Regions from separate parts of the Tepidimonas fonticaldi genome, predicted to be linked through region 2. Evidence: predicted binding sites of a transcription regulator. Region 2 holds the regulator's gene; each other region holds the start of a gene.

Region 1 (4,634 bases), 570 kb from region 2:
CGCAGCCATTGGGCGATGGCGAATGCGGCCAGGGTCGCTTCGTGAAAGCCGCACACGATCAGCTTGCGCTTGCCGGGGTAGGTGTTGACATCGCCCACCGCATGGATGCCCGGCTCCGAGGTGCGGTAGCCCTCGGTATCCACGACCAGGTGCTTGCGCTCCAGCGCCAGCCCCCAGTCGGCAATCGGGCCGAGGCGCGGATTCAGCCCCAGCCGGGGCATGAACAGATCCAGCGGCAGCGTGAGCCGCCGGTCGTCGGCGGTGGCGATCTCCAGCGCCTCCAGACGGCCGTCGGCGGCGGCGATGGCCCCCACCGGCTGCCCCATACACAGGCGCACCCAACCCGCACCGATGGCGGACTGCAGCCGTTCATCCAGTTCGGCGTCGATGGCGAAGCGGTCGTTGCGGTGCAGCAGCGTGACATCGGCCGCCCCGCCGTCCGCCAGTTGCAGCGCCAGTGCCGCGGCGGATTCGGTCCCGCCCATGACGACGATGCGCTGGCCCGTCCAGATGTCGGCGGGGGGATCGCGGTAGTGCACCTGCCGGCCCTCCCAGGCCTCCAGCCCGGGCACCGGCACCTTGCGCGGCAGGAACGCGCCCACGCCCGCGGCGATGACGAGCGCATCGCATTCGAAGGCCAGGCCGCCGTCCGTTGCCAGCCGAAACCGCGGAGACGGTTCGGCCCTGTCGGGCGCCAAGCGCTGCAGCGACGTCACGATTTGCCCCAAATGCAGGGGGATCCGCAACGGCGCCAACTGCTGCAACAGCCGCTGCGTCAGCTCCTGCCCGCTGCAGGCAGGGATGCCCGGCAGATCGTAGATGGGTTTGCCGGGGTACAGCTCGGCGCATTGCCCCCCGGCGTGGGGCAGACCCTCCACGACATGTACGCCCAGCTCTTGCAGGCCCAACTGAAAGGCCTGATAGAGCCCGACCGGCCCAGCGCCGATCACGACGGCATCGGTGCGGATGGGAGAGGCGGACGTCATGGTGGTCGGGGCGGCGCGCGCCGCTCCTGCGATCGGGCGATCAGCGCTTGAGCAGCGGCAGCTTGCCGGTCTTGTCCTTGTACTGCTCGGCTTCGGGCAGCGGCGCTTTGCGCTTGGTGATGCTCTTCCAGGTCGGCAGCTTGGCCAGCTCGGCGTTGAGGGCGATCATGTGCTGCTGGTCGCGCGGCACGTCTTCCTCGGCGTAGATGGCGCCGACCGGGCACTCCGGAATGCACACCGCGCAGTCGATGCACTCGTCGGGGTCGATGGTCAGGAAGTTGGGCCCCTCGCGGAAGCAATCCACGGGGCAGACGTCCACACAGTCGGTGTACTTGCAGGCGATGCAGGCTTCGGTAACAACGTGTGTCATGGCGCAGGGTCTTTCGGGGGCGGCCAGCGCCCCAACGCGGCGTGGGCCGCGCGTCGGGTCTCGGCAGAGGGCGGATTGTAGGCGCTCGGGGCGCGAGGCTGGTTGATCTGGGTCAGCACGCCGACCGGCAAAGCGGTTATTGTGTCCATGCACGGTGTTCGTGCGCCGACCGCTCCAAAGGCCTTGCCCATGACCGACATGTCCCGCCGCCGTTCGTCCCTCCCTCCCGCCGGGTCCGACAGCGGGCCCCCGCCAGCGGCAGCCGAGCCCCACCGTCGGCAGGCGGACGCCGCCGAGGCCATGGACCAACAGGCGTCGGTGCTGATGGCCCAGTTGTGGAGCGGTCTGTCGCCCATTTCGCTGACCCTGGCGGCCACGGACTGGGCACTGCACGTGCTGAGTTCGCCGGGGACCCAACGGCGGTTGGCGCGGCAAGCGGCCGAACTCGGCCACGCGTGGTGGCAAGACGCGTGGCGCGCTGGGATGGGCACGGCCACGGCCTTTCTGACGCCCGATGTGTCCGGTGTGGCCGGTGCGGCCGGTGCGGCCGCAGCGCGTACCGGCGAGGCCGGCGGAGGGAGTGGGACGCAGGGCGGTCCCGGTGACGATGGCGCACCGCCGGACGACGCCTCCCCGTTGGCGCGCGCCCTGCGCGAGGACGCGCGCTACGCCGACCCGGCGTGGCAGCGCTGGCCGTGGTCGGGGCTGGCCAGCGCCGGCAAGGCGCTGGAGCTGTGGTGGCAGCAGGCCGCGGCACTGCGCGGCATGCAGCCGCACAGCCGCGAGCAGATGCGCTTCTACGGGCGCCAGTGGCTGGACGCCTGGGCGCCGAGCAACGTGCTGTGGACCAACCCGCAGGCGCTGCAGCGCGCCTGGGAGAGCGGCGGCCAGTCGCTCGTCAAGGGCTGGGGCCGCATGGTGGAAGACGTGCAGTGGCGGCTGGGGCTGCAGCCGCCGCGGCGGCGCTTCGATCCGGAGCTGGCCCCCGGGCGGGGGCTGGCGACGACCCCGGGGCAGGTGGTGCTGCGCAACGCCCTGATCGAGCTGATCCAGTACGCGCCGACGACGCCGACGGTGCAGCGCGAGCCGGTGCTCGTGATCCCCTCGTGCATCATGAAGTACTACATCCTCGACCTGTCGCCGCACAACTCGCTGGTGCGCTGGCTGGTCGGGCAGGGCCACACGGTCTACATCGTCTCGTGGAAGAACCCCGACGAAGACGACGCCCTGCTGGCGATGGACGACTACGTGCGCGACGGCGTGCTGGCGGCGCTGGACCACGTGCGCTGCGCCACCGGCGCGCCGGTGCACCTGATGGGCTATTGCCTCGGCGGGACGTTCGCTGCCATCGCCGCGGCGGCGCTGGGCGGCGGCGACGCGCGGCTGGGTTGCCAGCACGCCGTCGACGCGGCCGAGGAGGGGGTGCTGGCAAGCCTGACGCTGCTGGCCGCCGAGACCGACTTCAAGGAGCCCGGCGAGCTCGGCATCCTGATCGACGAGGCGCAGGTGCGGCTGCTGGAGGACATGATGGCCGCGCGCGGCTACCTGACCGGGCAGCAGATGGCCGGGTCGTTCCAGTTCCTGCACTCGCGCGAGCTGGTCTGGTCCAGCCAGACGCGGCGCTGGCTGCTGGGCGAGGACGAGGTCGGCAACGACCTGATGGCGTGGAACGTCGACGTGACGCGCCTGCCGGCGGTGATGCACAGCCAGTACCTGCGCAGCTGCTACCTGAACAACGACCTGGCCGAGGGGCGCTTCCAGTTCGAGGGGCAGCCGATCGCGCTGCGCGACATCCGCGTGCCGGTGTTCGCGGTCGGCACCGTCAAGGACCACGTGGCGCCGTGGCGCTCGGTGTACAAGATCCACCACCTGGTCTCGGCCGACGTGACGTTTGCGCTGACCAACGGCGGGCACAACGCCGGCATCGTGTCGGAGCCGGGGCACCGCGGGCGCTACCACCACCTGCTGACGACGCCCGCGGATCATCCGTGGCGCACCCCGGACGAGTGGCTGGCCGCGGCGCCGCGGCTGGAGGGCAGCTGGTGGCCGTCGTGGTCGGCGTGGCTCAAGCAGCGCGGCAGCGGGCAGGAGGTGCCGGCGCGCCAGCCGCCGCAGGATCCGGCGCTCGGGTCGGCGCCGGGCCGCTACGTGATGGTGCGCTACGGCGACTGAATCAGCCCCCCGCCTGCACTGCTTCGCCCGCGCGGGGCGGCAAAGCGCCGGGCCAGTAGGGCCTGCGCCAACGGGCGCTCTACGGGCCAAGGCTCGCCGTGCAGTTCGGCCGCCAATACCTCGCCACACAGCACGGACAGGGTCAGCCCGCGCGCGCCCAGCCCCGTCAGCACACACAGGCCGGGCAGCCGATCGGGCTCCACCGCCCCGACGGCGGGGAAGCGGTCCGGCAGCGTGCAGCGCACGCCGGCCCAGCCGTGTGCCTGGGGCCAGAGGCGGGACAGCGCTTCGGCCGCCGGGGGCAGCAAGCGGCGCAGTTTGTCCAGATTGGCGGCATGGTCCGCGGCTTGGACGGCGCGATCCGTGCTGCCCCGTATGAAGGTGGAGCCCATGCACCACAGCGGCTGCCCATCGGGCCCGGGCACACCGGCGATCAGCGACCCGTGCCCGTTGACAGGAAACGGCGGCAAGGCGCTCGCCGCCGATGGCGACAGGGCGGCCATGGGTCCCCACGTCACCTGTCCGCGCAGGGCATGCAGAGGCAAAGGCATTCGGTCGGTGTGCGGCAGCAGCGCCAAGCTGCCGAAGCCCGCGCACACCACGACCACGGGGGCCTGGGCCACCGGTCGGCCGGTGTCGTCGATCACGATCCACTCGGCATCATCCGTCGTGCGGCGCAGACCGGCGACGCGCGCTCCGCCGACGAAGCGCACGCCGGCGCGGGCCAGTTGGGCGGCCACCAGCCGCGCCGGCCGCAGCCACGCCGCCTGGGGGTGCCACAGGGCGGGCGTGTCCGCAGGCAGGCCCGCGCGCACCGTGCGCGCGGGATCGGCCGGCTCGCTCCAAACCTGGCCGTGTTCGCGCCACGCCCCCGTGTCGGGCAGGGCGCGCTTGCCCTCCACGCGGTGCTCGAACACACCGCTGGGGCTCCAGTCCACACCCGGCGTCAGCAGCGCCCGGGCCCGCTCCAGGGTGCTGGCCAAGCCCGCCCGGGTCAGACGCGACAGCGGCGCATCGTCGGGCGACACATGCGGGGCGACCAGCCCCACGGGCAAGCCCGATGCGCCGGTCGCGGGGGCGTCGGCTGCGTCCAGCACCGTCACACG
Region 2 (4,634 bases):
ACCCTGGCACATGATGGCCATGATGACGCTGCGGCGCAGCAGATCTTCGCGTGTCAGCGCCAGTCCGCGCACGATGGGCAGCCGCCCCTGGTCCAGCGCGTCGTAGTACTCGTCCAGCGTCTTGGCGTTCTGGCTGTAGGTGGCGCCGATGCGGCCGATGGCCGACACCCCCAGCGCGATCAGATCGCAGTCGGGCTGGGTGCTGTAGCCCTGAAAGTTGCGGTGCAGCCGCCCCTGCCGCTTGGCCACCGCCAGCGCGTCGTTGGGCAGGGCAAAGTGGTCCATGCCCACATACACATAGCCCGCCGCGCTCAGGTGGTCCAGCGACAGCGACAGCATCGCCAGCTTGTCGGCCGGGCTGGGCAACTCGGCCACGACGATGCGCCGCTGCGGCTTGAAGCGCGCCGGCAGGTGCGCGTAGGCATACAGCGCAATGCGGTCCGGCCGCAGGCGCTCCACCTGCTCCAGGGTGTGGCGGAAGGACTCCGGCGTCTGCTGGGGCAGGCCGTAGATCAGATCGACGTTGATGGACTCAAAGCCCAGCTCCCGCGCCGCGGCGACCAGGGCAAACACCTGCTCCGCCGGCTGGATGCGATGCACGGCCTTTTGCACGGTGGGATCGAAATCCTGCACGCCAAAGCTCAGCCGGTTGAAGCCCAGCTGGTGCAGGTGCGCCAGGCGCTCGGCCGTCACCGTGCGGGGATCGACTTCGATCGAGTACTCGCCCCCCGGCACCAGCTCGAAGTGGCGGCGGATCATGGCCATCAGGTCGGCCAGTTCGGCATCGCTCAGGAAGGTGGGCGTGCCGCCCCCCAGGTGCAACTGGCTGACCCGGTGACCACGGCCAAAGTGGTCGGTCTGCAGTTCCAGCTCGCGCGAGAGGTAGCGCAGATACTCCGCCGCCTTGCCGTGGTGCTTGGTGATCACCTTGTTGCAGGCGCAGTAGTAGCACAGCGACTCGCAAAACGGGATGTGCACATAGACCGACAGCGGCAGCGCCATCGAGCCGGCGCGGCGCTGCTCGAGCGCCTGGATGTAATCGCGCTCGGTGAACGCCTCGACGAAGCGGTCCGCCGTCGGGTAGGACGTGTAGCGCGGGCCGGGGATGTCGAACCGGCGCAGCAGGGCTTCATCGATGACGTGCTTCATGGGCATGGACTCCATTGGGAGGGTAATGTGCCCCAGGACGGCCCCGCGGCCCTTGACGGGAGTCAAACCCACTGCACACCGATGCCCGCAACGCCCACCGGGACAAAACGCTGCGGGCACGCCGACCGGTTGTTATCATCGGTCGCATTTGGCAGTCCCCCATTGGACAGTCCCCCTTCGGCCTGCGGGCCGGCAACGCCACAGCGCCCATGGATCTGCACAGCATCAAAGTCGCCTGCTCCAGTTGCAATCTGCGCGAGCTCTGCATCCCCGTCGGCCTCAACCCCGGGGAGATGGAGCAGCTCGACAACCTGATCGCCAATCGGCGGCGCGTGCGGCGCGGCGCGGCGCTGTTCGCGGCGGGCGATGCGTTCACCTCGCTCTACGCGGTGCGCTCGGGCTTTTTCAAGACCAGCGTGACGACGGCGGACGGGCGCGACCAGGTCACGGGCTTTCAGATGGCGGGGGAGATCCTGGGCCTGGACGGCATCGTGCAGGACAAGCACTCCTGCTCCGCGATCGCGCTGGAGGACGCCGAGGTGTGCGTGTTGCCGTTCGACAAGCTGGAGCAGCTCTCGCGCGAATTCAGCGCGCTGCAGCACCATGTGCACCGCATCATGAGCCGCGAGATCGTGCGCGACCAGGGCGTCATGTTGCTGCTGGGCAGCATGCGCGCCGAGGAGCGGCTGGCGGCCTTCCTGCTGAATCTGGTGCAGCGCCTGCACGCGCGGGGGTTTTCCAAATCCGAGATGGTGCTGCGCATGACCCGCGAGGAAATCGGCAGCTACCTCGGCATGAAGCTGGAGACGGTCAGCCGCACCTTCTCGCGCTTTCAGGACGACGGGATCATCGAGGTCAAGCAGCGCTATGTGCGCATCCTCGACCCCGACGCGCTGGGCGCCATCGTCAACCACGCCAGCCCGGACGGGGACTGACGGCGCCAGCCAGTCCCCTCGAGCGCAGTCCTATCGAATGCAGACCGCTCAGGCGCAGCCGCCGCAGCGCCCGTCGTCGCACGACGGGCGGGGATTGGCCACCGCCCCATCGCCCCGGACACAGTCCGCGGGACGCTGATCCGGCGGAACCGGGCAGCGGTTGACCTCCCACGGCGACAAGGACAACAGCGTCGTGAGCGCGCCGGCCGCCATGGTCAAGCCCCAGAAAACAAAGAAGGCCAGGGTATAGACGGTCTGTCGCGACCACCCGAGCGACTCCCCCGCCCAATGCAACTCGCTGGGATCGACGAAGGCGAACACCACCATTTCCATCACCGCCGCCATCAGGAAGGCGGGCCAGGCGATCCACATCACGCGTTGGGCCAACATCATGCACTCCTCTCGGGTGTGGCCCCGGCGGGGCCTCAATCTTTTTTGGGCAATGCCGACGACACGGCGTGGTTGCGGCCCTGGTTGGCCGGCAGCAGGGCCTTTTCGGCCTGCAGCCGCTCTTCCGGGGTCATCCGATCGGGCGCCACGACGGCGGGCGCCGGGGCGGCCTCGCGCGGCAGCACCGTATCCGCGTTGCGCACCGCGATCGTGACCGTCACCAGGGACGCCACCACCACGACCAGCGGCCCCCCGATCACCATCCAGACATACGGTTCACGGTACCACGGGCGTGCCGGGGACGGCGGGGCGGGCGTAGGGGCGGTCATCGTGGACATAGTGTAGGCCTTGGTGTATCGCTCTTGGGTTCGAAGCCCCCCGGGGGTTTTCCCGGGGGTTGGCGTCAACGGGGCACCACGAAGGTGGTCTTCTCCCGCACATCGATCGTGCCATCCGGCGTGCGGAAGCCGAATGTGATGGGATGCGAGCCGGCCTGCAAGCCTGGGGGCACCTGCACCCGCACGGCGACCGAGCGCACCTCGGTGGGCAGCAGATGCACGCTGCGCTCGGAGGTGACCTCGATGCCCGGCAGCCCCTCCACCGTCACGGCCAGCTCGCGCTCGTGCTCCGAGGCGTTCATGAACTGGATGCGGTAGACGTTTTCGATGCGTCCCATCTCCACCATGCGCGCGAGCGCCCCGCGGTCGCGAATCACATCGACCTTCAGCGGCACCCGCAACCACAAGCTAACCCCCAAAGCCGCCACAATGGCCAACAGGATCGAGCTGTAAATCAAAACGCGCGGACGGAAAACGCGCCGAATCATTTGCGCCTGGCTCCACCCACGCTCCATGCCATTTTGCGTGGAGTATTTCACCAGGCCTTTGGGATAGCCCATTTTTTCCATCACCTGGTCGCACACGTCGACGCAAGCTCCGCAGCTAATGCACTCGTATTGCAAGCCATTGCGAATGTCGATGCCCGTGGGGCAAACCTGCACGCACAGCGTGCAGTCAATGCAGTCGCCCAGGCCCAGCGCCTTGGGGTCGGCCGACCTCTTGCGCGCGCCGCGCGGCTCGCCGCGCTTGGCGTCGTAGGTCACGATCATCGTGTCCTTGTCGAACATCGCGCTCTGGAAGCGGGCATACGGGCACATGTATTTGCAGACCTGCTCGCGCATGAAGCCCGCATTGCCGTAGGTCGCAAAGCCGTAGAAGAAGATCCAGAAGGTTTGCCACGGCCCCAGGTTCCAGGCCAAAAACGCCGCGCCCAGGTCGCGAATCGGCGTGAAATAGCCGGCGAACGTAAAGCCCGTCCACAGCCCAAAGACGATCCACGCCAGATGCTTGCCGCCCTTGCGGGCCACCTTGTTCAGGATCCAGGGCTGCTGATCCAGGCGCATGCGCGCCGAGCGGTCGCCCTCGAAGAGCTTTTCCATCCACAAATAAATTTCGGTGTAGACCGTCTGCGGGCAGGCGTAGCCGCACCACAGTCGCCCGGCGATCGCCGTGAACAAAAACAGCAACAGCGCCGATACCACCAGAATGCCCGTCAGGTAAATGAAATCCTGCGGGTACAGCACCAGACCAAAAATATAAAAACGCCGCGCCTCCAGATCGAACAGCACGGCCTGCCGGTCGTTCCAGGCCAGCCAGGGCAATCCGTAAAAAACAATTTGGGTCAACCACACGAAGACCCAGCGCCACTTGGTAAACAACCCCGTCACCGCCCGCGGATAGATCTTTTTGCGGGCCGCGTACAGGGAAACCTCGACCTCTTCATCCGACGGGGTCGGGCCTTGGGGCGTGTTGGCAGCGCTGGTACTCATGGCAGTATTCGGTACGAATCAAAAAAACCGGGAGGCGGGCCACACAGGCGCCGCCCCCCGGCGACGGGATCAGTTCGGATTCGACAGCTTCCAGACGTAGCCCGTCAGCACATGGATTTGCGCATCGGTCAGCAAGGCATTTTGCGCCGGCATGACGTTGGTCTTGCCCTCGTTGATCATTTTAATGATCGCCTCTTCACCCCAACCGTGCAGCCAGATCTGGTCGGTCAGGTTGGGCGCGCCGGTGGCATGCATGCCCTTGCCGTCCGCGCCGTGGCAGGCCGCGCAGGCGCCCCACTTGGCGGCCCCTTGCGTGGCGCGCACGCTGTCGT
Region 3 (4,634 bases), on a different contig from region 2:
CAATCGTCGTCGAGCGCATCGACGTCCTACGACGATCTGGCGTCCATCGGTGCGCCGGTCTATCCCGAATATCGGCGGCCGAAAAAGAACTTCCGCCTCAAGCGCCAGGCCGTGCCCCAGTGGTACAAGGCCCGCGCCGGCGTGCGCACCCGGGCCCTGTCCGGCGCGGCGCGCGTGGCGCGCTACCGTCCCAAGACTCCCCTGCGCTGACCCATGGCCGATCCCCGAGACTCCGCCGACGAGCTCGCCGGCACCGAGCAGCCGTTCGTCGCGCACCTGATGGAACTGCGCGACCGCATCCTATACGCCCTGGGGGGCGTGGGGGTGTGCATGGTGCTGCTCGCCATCTGGCCCGGCCCGAGCGGCCTCATCGACCTGATCGCCGTGCCGATCCGGGCGCACATGCCGCCGGATGTCAAGCTCATCGCGGTCGGGGTGTTCACCCCGTTTTTCGTGCCGCTCAAGGTTCTGATGATGGCGGGGCTGCTGCTGGCGCTGCCCTGGGTCATCTACCAGATCTGGGCGTTCGTCGCGCCGGGCCTGTACAGCCACGAAAAGCGCTTTGCCCTGCCGCTCATCATCATCGGCAGCCTGCTGGCCTACCTGGGCATCGCGTTCGTCCAGTTTTTCGTGCTGGACAAGATGTTCGCCTTCATCCAGGGCTTTACCCCGGCCAGCGTCAACGCCACGCCGGACATCGCGTCTTACGTGGAGGCGATTCTGTCGCTCTACCTGGCCTTCGGTCTGGCCTTCCAGGTCCCGGTGGTGGTGATGCTGTTGGTCCGCTTCGAGATGGTGTCCATCGAGAAGCTCAAGTCCTTTCGCGGCTACTTCATCGTCGTGGCCTTCATCATCGCGGCGGTGGTCACCCCGCCCGACGTGATTTCGCAACTGGCGCTGGCCATCCCGATGTGCCTGCTGTACGAATTGGGCATCATCGGCGCGCGCTGGTTCGCGCGCGGCAAACCCAGCGCCGAAGCGGACGAAACCGCTTCCGCGACCGACGGCCCCTCGTCGTCGTGACCGCGTCAACGCGCGGCGGCTGACGGCCGGCGCGCGGGGACGACGGTCAGTGTGCGCGCGCCGTCTCGCCGCTGTACTTCCAGCTCGGCGGGTGTGCCGGGTTTGAGCGCCGCCACCGCGGCGAGCAGGCCCGCCACATCCCGGATGGGCGTCTGCTCGACGCGGCCGATGACATCCCCCGGGCGGATGCCGGCATTGGCCGCAGGCCCGTCCTGCAGGACGCCCGTCACGATCACCCCGCTGGCCTGCGGCACGCCAAAATGCTCGGCCAGCTCGGGTGTCAGCTCCTGCGGCTCGACGCCGATCCAGCCGCGCGTGACGGCGCCGTCGCGCACGATGGCCTCCATCACCTCCCGCGCCGTCGCCATCGGGATGGCAAAGCCGATGCCCATCGAGCCGCCCGAGCGGGAATAGATCGCCGTGTTGATGCCGACCAGGTGCCCCTCGGCGTCCACGAGCGCCCCGCCGGAGTTGCCCGGGTTGATCGCCGCATCGGTCTGGATGAAGTTTTCGAAGGTGTTGATGCCAAGCTGGCTGCGCCCCAAGGCACTGACGATGCCCGCCGTCACCGTCTGGCCCACGCCGAACGGATTGCCGATGGCCAGCACCCGGTCGCCCACCTCGAGCGATTCGGATCGCCCCAGCACGATCACCGGCAGATCGGGCAGGGCGATGCGCAGCACCGCCAGATCGGTATCGGGGTCGGTGCCGATGACCTGGGCCGGTGCCTGCCGGCCGTCGCTGAGCTGCACGAGGATCTCGTCCGCCTCTTCGACCACATGGTTGTTGGTCAGGATGTAGCCGGCGGGGCTGACGATCACGCCCGATCCCAGCCCGGCCTGGGGTTGGAATTCCGGCCGTTCGCCAAAGAAGAACCGGAACCACGGCTCCTGGGCATGCGGGTGCCGCACCGCCTTGCTCGTGCTGATGCTCACCACCGCGGGAGCGGCCGCCCGCGCCGCGGCACTCAGGCTGGCCCCGGCGATGGTGGGGCTGCGCGTGTCGGGCCCGACCTCGAAGACCGGCACCACGCTCGACAGCGAGGGCCGCTGGGTCAGCCAGTGCGGTTTGAGCGTCGCCACCACGAACCAGATGGCCAGCAGCACGGTGACGGTCTGGGAGAAGATCAGCCAGTGGCGCTTCATGGACACTTTCCGCCGGCAGCCCGCCGGCCAAACCCCTGTTTGCATCAGGGTTGATATGGGTCAATGCGCCTGTCGCCGTCCGCGGCTCCAATAGGCAAGCGGTTCAAATGACGCAGGAGCGCAGTATGAAAGCAATTGTGGACCTTTTTTCGACCGATTACGGGCTCATGAGCGCGGGGGTGATTGCCTTCATCGTCGTCATGGCGGTGTGGTTCTACCGCTTCTTCTCGCGCAAGATGGCCGAGTCCGAGCGCGCCGCCGGCAAGTCCTGACGATCGGCGCACGGGCGGTGCGACAATCCGCCCATGCAGGATCTGCCCCTCTCCGCCGCGGACGTTGCGTCCGGCGGCACCACCCGTGACGCGCTGTTGGCCGCGCTGGACGCGCTGCTGGAGCCGGCGCGCTTTCAGGACTATGGCCCCAACGGATTGCAGGTCGAGGGGCGTCGGCCGATCCGCCGCTTGGTCAGCGGCGTCACCGCCAGCCTGGCCTTGATCGAAGCGGCCATCGACGCTGGTGCCGATGCCATTTTGGTGCATCACGGCCTGTTTTGGCGCGGACAGCGCGGCACCGTCACCGGCTGGATGAAAACCCGCCTGCAGCGGCTGCTGGCGCACGACATCAATCTGTATGCCTACCACCTGCCGCTCGATGCGCATGCCGAGCTGGGCAACAACGCCCAGCTTGGGCAGCGCCTGGGCTTCGCGCCGCTGGGCGAGGGGTGGGGACGGTTTGGCGAGCAGCAGCTCGGCTTCCTGGGCGGGTGCGACGCGCCGGATGCGGCGGCACTGGCCGCCCGCGTCGAGGCGGCGCTGGGCCGGCGCGTCACCTGCGTGGCGGGGGACGGCCGGCCGATTCGCCGCGTGGCCTGGTGCAGTGGCGGGGCGCAGGGCTATTTCGAGGCGGCCATCGCCGCCGGCGCCGATGCCTTTTTGACCGGCGAGATCTCCGAACCCCAGGCGCACCTGGCGCGCGAGTGCGGCGTGGCTTTCCTGGCGTGCGGGCACCACGCCACCGAGCGCTACGGCGCGCCCGCCGTTGGCGCGCATGTGGCCGCCCAGCTCGGCATCGAACACCGTTTCATCGACATCGACAATCCCGCCTGATGGACGCGCCCCGCTTGTCCGCTGACGGGGGCGACGCCCCCATCGCCATCACCATGGGGGATGCGGCCGGCATCGGGCCGGAGATCGTGGCCGAGGTGTTCCGGCGCTGGCCCGAGTGGTCGTCCCGCTGCGTGGTGGTGGGGGATGTGGCCGTGATGCGGCGGGCGGCGCAGGTGGGCGGGGGGCTGCTGCCGATCGCCGTGCTGGACGGGCCGGCGCAGGCGGGGCGTGTGCCGCCGCGGTGCATGCCCGTGTGGCCCGTGGTGTCGATCCCGGCGCTGCCGCGCTTTGGCGAGGTGAGTGCCGTGGCGGGGCGGGCGGCCGCCGATGCCGTCATCGCCGCCGCCCAGGCCGCGCTGCGCGGGGAGGTCAGCGCCATCGTCACGGCCCCCCTGCACAAGGCGGCGCTGGCCGCCGCCGGTGTCGATGTGCCCGGCCACACCGAGCTGCTGCAGCGCATCGCCGCGCAGGCGCGCGGCCTGTTGCCTGCCGAGCTGCCGGTGCGCATGATGTTGTCGAACGATGTGCTGCGCACCGTGCTCGTCAGCATCCACATCCCTTTGCGCGCCGCGATCGAGGCCGTCACCGAGGCGGCGGTGTGGGAGACGCTGCGCATCACCCACGACCATTTTTGCGGGCTGCTGGGCTGGCCGCGCTGCCGCATCGCCGTCGCGGGGCTCAATCCGCACGCGGGCGAGGGCGGGCTGTTCGGGCGGGAGGAGATCGACGCCATTGCCCCGGCCGTCGCTCGCGCGCAGGCCGCCGGGTGGGCGGTCACCGGCCCGCACCCCCCCGACACCGTGTTCATGCGCGCGCGGGCCGGGGAGTTCGACGTGGTCGTCGCCATGTACCACGACCAGGGCCTCATCCCGGTGAAGTACCTGGGCCTCGAGCGGGGCGTCAACACCACGCTGGGCCTGCCGTTCGTGCGCACCAGCCCCGACCATGGGACGGCGTTCGACCTGGCGGGGCGGGGGCTGGCCGATCCCTCCAGCCTACTGGCGGCGCTGGAGTCGGCCTGGGCGATGCGTGCACGGCGGGCGACGGCGGCGGTTTGACCTGCCGACGTCACGGATCAGGGTTTGTCCGAACGGCGATCCCTTACAATGCGCAGCGGCTTTTGTGCGCAGGCCGCCCGGTGGCGGTGCGCGCGTCCCGTCTTGCTCCAGCATTTCAGAAAGACCTCCCCCATGAGCGAAGCCAACCTAGACCAAGACCGCCGGACCTGGCTGATCACCTCGTGTGCCGTGGGTGGCGCGGGCGTGGCCGCCGCTGCGGTCCCCTTCGTCCGTTCGTTCTCGCCGTCCGAGCGCGCCAAGGCCGCCGGCGCCTCGGTGGAGGTGGACGTGTCCAAGCTCCA
Region 4 (4,634 bases), on a different contig from region 2:
TCCGGCACACGCCGCAGGCGCACCGCGTCGAAGCTGCCCGCCGGGACGGTGATGGGCTCGCGCCCGACGACCTCGACGGTCCACAGCTCCAGCCGTCCCAAACTGGCCACGGGGATGCGCCAGCGTTGCCCAGGCGCCATGGCGTCCACCCAGCCGCCCAGTTGCACGAAAACCCCCAGCCGGTCTTGTGTGCCCGCGGGCAGGCCCTCGATGGCGGTGCCGCCATCGGCGTGCGCCCGCCCGGGTTCGGGCGGGGCTGGCCAATCGAACGCCAGCCAGCGCTCGCGCCGTGCCCGGTCTTCGAAGCGGCTCGGTTGCAGGCCCATGGGGGTCAGCACCCCGCTGCTGACCTGCACACGGCTGCCCACCAGAAACGCCCGCAGCGCCAGCTCAAGCCGGTAGCGTTCGTCGTCCGGCCGCCAGTCCAGCACGGCGTCGGCCCGGTAGCTCAGGCCCTTGGCTTCGCCGAGCACCTCGTACTCCATCCGCCCCGCTGGCGGAGGCCGCCAGCGGTTCCCTCCGGGCGGATCGGTGTTGGGCGGGGCCGCAGCCAGCAGGCCCGCTGCGGCGGTGACCGATGCGCCCGCCTCGGGGTCCCGTGGGGCGGGGGGGGCTTCGTCAGCGGGGCCGCTCGCCGCGTCTGCGGGGGTGGAGAGGCTGGGGCCATCTGCGTCTTGGACCCCGGACGACAGCGCGGGGCCGAGGGATGCCACCGCCGACGTGTCCGCAACGGCCGGGGCTGCGGGTGCCACTGGGGCCATTGTCTGGCGTGGCCGTGCGACGGGCGGCGATGCCGGGCGCCGTGCATCGGTGGGGGCAGCCCGCTCGGGTGGCGGGAGCAGGGCGGCCGATACCGTCGGTATCCGCCCATCGCCCCCCGTGCCGACGGGCGCCTCGCTCGGGCGCCAGGCCAGCGTCAGTGCGGCCACGTGCAGCGCGACCACCGCCGCGCCGACGGCCAGTGCGCGCGCCCATCGCGGATGCGGTGCCCTCATGGGCGCGATACTAGCGGCTGCGCACGGCATCCGTGAGACACCCCCCATGAAACTTGCCACCTACCGCGACGGCAGCCGCGATGGCCAGCTCGTCGTCGTGTCGCGCGACGGCACGTTGGCGCACTACGCCAGCGGCATCGCCGACACCCTGCAGCAGGCGCTCGACGACTGGAACTTCATTGCCCCGCAGTTGCGCGACCTGGCCCTGACGCTCGACCAGGGCAAGGCCCGCCATGCGTTTCCCTTCGATCCGCGGCTGTGCGCCGCGCCGCTGCCGCGGGCCGTGGCGTGGCTGGCCCCCGAGGACGGCGCCGACGAGCCCCGCCCCTGGTGCAGCGATGCCCTGTGGGGGCCGGCACGGCCGCTGCCGGCCGTGGATGGCGTGGCGGATGTCGGGCCGTCGCTGGCCGTGGTCTGCGGCGACGTCTCCCCCGGGGTGGATCCGGCGGCTGCGCTGGAGGCGGTTCGCCTGCTGGCGCTGGCTTGCCACTGGCGGCATGGCGACGCGCCGGCGGAGCCGACGCAGCCCTGGGGCGTGACGCTGGCGCCGTGCGTGGTGACGCCGGACGAAGTCGGCCCCGCGTGGCGCGACGGACGCCTGGCGGCCTGCGTGACCACGACCTGGAACGGGCGCAAGCTGGGCATTGCCGACGGGGCCGACCAAGCGGTGCCCTTTGGGGCGCTGATCGCGCACGCGGCCCGGATCCGCGGCCTGTCGGCCGGGACGGTGGTCGCCGGCGGCACCCTGCCCACCCCGCAGGAGCCGGGCAATCCCCCCACCTGGCCGCGCGGCTATGCCAACCTGGCCATGCGCCGTGCGGCCGAGCGCCTGACCCTGGGCCGTGCGAGCACCCCCTGGTTGGCGCCGGGCGACCGGGTGCACATCGACGCCCGCTTGCCCGATGGCCGCGCCCCGTTCGGCCCCATCGACGTCGAGTGGGCCTCCGCTCAGAGCGACGGGGTTGCGCCGGGGTGGTCGCGCTCGTAGCGGGTCTGGCAGCCGATGCAGCGCTGCGCGGTCGGGGCGGCGTGCAGCCGGGCGGTCGGGATCTCCGCCCCGCAGTCCGTGCACAGGCCGAAGGTGCCGTTGGCGATGCGCTGCAGGGCCTCGTCGATCGCGCGCAGCGCCGCCGTCTCGCGCTCGTCCAGCGCCTGCGCCAGATCGCGCTCGCCGTCCACCTGGCTCCAGTCGCCGCTCTGGATGTCGTGCGGATCCAGGGCGGACTCCGCGCGGCCGATCTTGCCGCCCCGCTGGGCGCGGATCTGCGCAATCAGGTCGGCGCGCATCTGTTGCAGCTGCTGGGCATAGGTGTCGGAGATGGGCTGGCTCATGGTCGTCGGCTCGTGGTAGCGGCCCGGGCCCGGGCCGATGCTTGACATTGTGGCGCCGATTCCCGGCGACGGCCAAGGTCAGCCGGGCCGTGCAGGCCAGCCTTTGACGCCGATCAAGGGCGCCGAGGGCAGGCCGCCGGGTGTCCGGGCGTGTCGTGGCTGTGGCATGCTACGGTGCATGCGGTCGATGCCGCGCAAAGGATGCCCACCATGACCCCGCCCGACTTCGGCGCCTTTCAGGCGGCCTTCGCGCCCTATGCCCGGTACGTCCCCGGGTTTGCCTTTCTGCAGGGCCTGGCCGGTGGCAGTCCGGCCGCGGATGCCCCGCCCATGACGCAGTGGGTGGCCCCGGTGTTCGACGTCGATGAGCTCGAGCGCCGCATTCGCGACCTCAAGGCCGTCCACTTCTGGCTCGAACAGAATGCCCGGGCGCTGCAGGCGACGATCCAGGCGCTCGAGGTGCAGAAGATGACCCTGGCGACGCTCAAGGGCATGAACGTCAGCCTCCACGAAATGGCGCAGGCGTTTGCCGGTCCCGGCGCCAACGCCAGCCCCAGTCCCAGCGCTGGGCCGGAAGCCGCTGCTGCGAGTGGGTCGCCCGCCAGCGAGCCACCCGCGGAGGCACCGGCCGCGGCGCCCGGGGTCGATCCGGTGCGCTGGTGGCGGTCGCTGACCGACCAATTCCAGACGATTGCGGCCAACACCCTGCAAGAGATGGCGCAACACACCGCAACGGCCGCCGCGACGGCGATGGCGGCCACGACGGCGGCGCCGACAGCCCCCGCGGCATCGCCGGCCGCCGCACCAGCGCCGCGGGCGACCCGGCCCGCCCGAGCCGCCAAAACATCCCAACCGCCCCAATCCCCCCGATCCCCCGCCCAGGGCGCCGCCGCGACCCGAGAGCGCAAGGCGGCCGCCCCATCCCCGGGTGCGTCAGCACCCGCTCCCGCGGCGGCCCGGGCGCCGCGCGGGCGCACCGCCGCACCCAAACCGCAGGCCACCCCGCCCGCGCCGCCCCGGAGGCCACGCGGGTGAGGCGCTTTCTGCAGGCCCACGCCACCCACCCGCACTGGCCCATGGCCGCCGCGCTGGTGCTGGCCCAGTTGCGCGCCCTGCTGGCCGCCGCAGCGCCTGCCGACCCTGCCGGGCATGGCGGTGCAGCCGGCCGCCTGGAGGCCGGCCAGACCGTCACGCCGCTGGGGCTGCTGTACCTGACCGACCACTACGCCGATGCCGCGGCCGACATCCTGGATCACCTGAGCGCCGAGTTGCCGCAGGTGACCGACTGGGTGGGGGCGGTGGGCGTGGGTATCTGCGCCGGCGGGGCCGAGTACATCGACGAGCCGGGGCTGGCCGTCATGCTGTGCGACTTGGCGCCCAGCCGCTACCGCGTCTTCAGCGGGCTGGCGCCGCTGGGGGCCACCCAGGGGCCGGAAGGCTTCGTGCCGCAGACCGCGCTGGTGCACGCCGACCCCGCTACGCCCGATGTGACGGAGCTGGTGCAGGAGCTGGCCGAGCGCACGCTGGGCCACTATCTGTTCGGGGGCTTGGCGGCCAGCCGCGCTGGCTCGCTGCAAATCGCGCGCTCCAGCCGGGGCGGTCTGGCCGGGCATGGGCGCGAGGCGGCGGCCGGCCTGTTCCGCGGGGGCTTGAGCGGTGTGGCCTTCGGGCCGGATGTGGGCATCGTCTCGCGCGTGACGCAGGGCGTGCGCGCCGTCTCGCCCGCGTACCGTGTCACGGCCGCGCGGGCGCAGTGCGTGGACGAGCTGGACGGTCAGCCCGCGCTCGATGTGCTGCTGCGCGCGCTGGACCTGTCGCTGGACGATCTGCCCGCTGTGATTGCGCGCCTGCGGCAGACGCTGGTCGGCTTGCAAGCGCCGGCGGCGCAGGCCCCGGGGGGTGCGGGGGGGCCGGAGGGTCGAACGGGGCACGAGGGGCATCGGGGGCACGTCGGTCGCGTGCCTCTGCGCCTGGGCGACGACCTGTTGGTGCGCCATTTGGTGGGCCTGGACCCGGCGCGGCGCGCCTTCGTCGTCGCCGACGAGGTGCCCGTCGGCGGCACCCTGACCCTGTGCGCGCGCGATGTACAGGCCGCCCGCGCGGACTTGGTGCGCATCTGCGCCGAGATCCGCGACGAACTCAGCCCCGAAGAGGGCGAGGCCGGCGGCGACCCCGTGCAGCGCATCGCGGGCGCGGTGTACGTGAGCTGCAATGGCCGGGGCGGGCCGCATTTCGGCGGCCCCGGGGCCGAACTGCAGATCGTGCGGCACGCATTGGGCGACGTGCCGCTGGTCGGGTTTTTTGCCG

The links. The regulator FNR, encoded in region 2, switches genes on or off when oxygen is low (the NO sensors DNR and NnrR bind a similar motif). The targets are predictions, from matches to a motif close to TTGATNNNNATCAA.
Region 1: A9O67_RS09295 (PHA/PHB synthase family protein) is a predicted target of FNR. The motif match lies at 1,459-1,472, and genes of this name have one in related genera.
Region 3: A9O67_RS12775 (DUF3149 domain-containing protein) is a predicted target of FNR. The motif match lies at 2,219-2,232, and genes of this name have one in related genera.
Region 4: A9O67_RS05450 (TraR/DksA family transcriptional regulator) is a predicted target of FNR. The motif match lies at 2,431-2,444, and genes of this name have one in related genera.

Annotation. Positions count from the first base shown of each region.
Region 1 is NZ_LZDH01000056.1:733,821-738,454, forward strand. It holds gene A9O67_RS09285 (NAD(P)/FAD-dependent oxidoreductase) at 1-986, opposite strand, end outside; gene fdxA (ferredoxin FdxA) at 1,027-1,356, opposite strand; gene A9O67_RS09295 (PHA/PHB synthase family protein) at 1,546-3,528, shown strand; gene mnmC (FAD-dependent 5-carboxymethylaminomethyl-2-thiouridine(34) oxidoreductase MnmC) at 3,516-4,634, opposite strand, start outside.
Region 2 is NZ_LZDH01000056.1:163,779-168,412, reverse strand. It holds gene hemN (oxygen-independent coproporphyrinogen III oxidase) at 1-1,149, opposite strand, end outside; gene fnr (fumarate/nitrate reduction transcriptional regulator Fnr) at 1,359-2,084, shown strand; gene A9O67_RS06590 (hypothetical protein) at 2,133-2,474, opposite strand; gene A9O67_RS06585 (nitrogen fixation protein FixH) at 2,510-2,812, opposite strand; gene ccoG (cytochrome c oxidase accessory protein CcoG) at 2,878-4,302, opposite strand; gene ccoP (cytochrome-c oxidase, cbb3-type subunit III) at 4,372-4,634, opposite strand, start outside.
Region 3 is NZ_LZDH01000001.1:43,882-48,515, forward strand. It holds gene tatB (Sec-independent protein translocase protein TatB) at 1-210, shown strand, start outside; gene tatC (twin-arginine translocase subunit TatC) at 214-1,023, shown strand; gene A9O67_RS00230 (S1C family serine protease) at 1,029-2,168, opposite strand; gene A9O67_RS12775 (DUF3149 domain-containing protein) at 2,294-2,440, shown strand; gene A9O67_RS00235 (Nif3-like dinuclear metal center hexameric protein) at 2,474-3,274, shown strand; gene pdxA (4-hydroxythreonine-4-phosphate dehydrogenase PdxA) at 3,274-4,332, shown strand; gene petA (ubiquinol-cytochrome c reductase iron-sulfur subunit) at 4,465-4,634, shown strand, end outside.
Region 4 is NZ_LZDH01000045.1:274,106-278,739, forward strand. It holds gene A9O67_RS14070 (DUF3108 domain-containing protein) at 1-485, opposite strand, end outside; gene A9O67_RS05445 (fumarylacetoacetate hydrolase family protein) at 1,042-1,983, shown strand; gene A9O67_RS05450 (TraR/DksA family transcriptional regulator) at 1,944-2,327, opposite strand; gene A9O67_RS05455 (PhaM family polyhydroxyalkanoate granule multifunctional regulatory protein) at 2,538-3,362, shown strand; gene A9O67_RS05460 (FIST signal transduction protein) at 3,359-4,634, shown strand, end outside.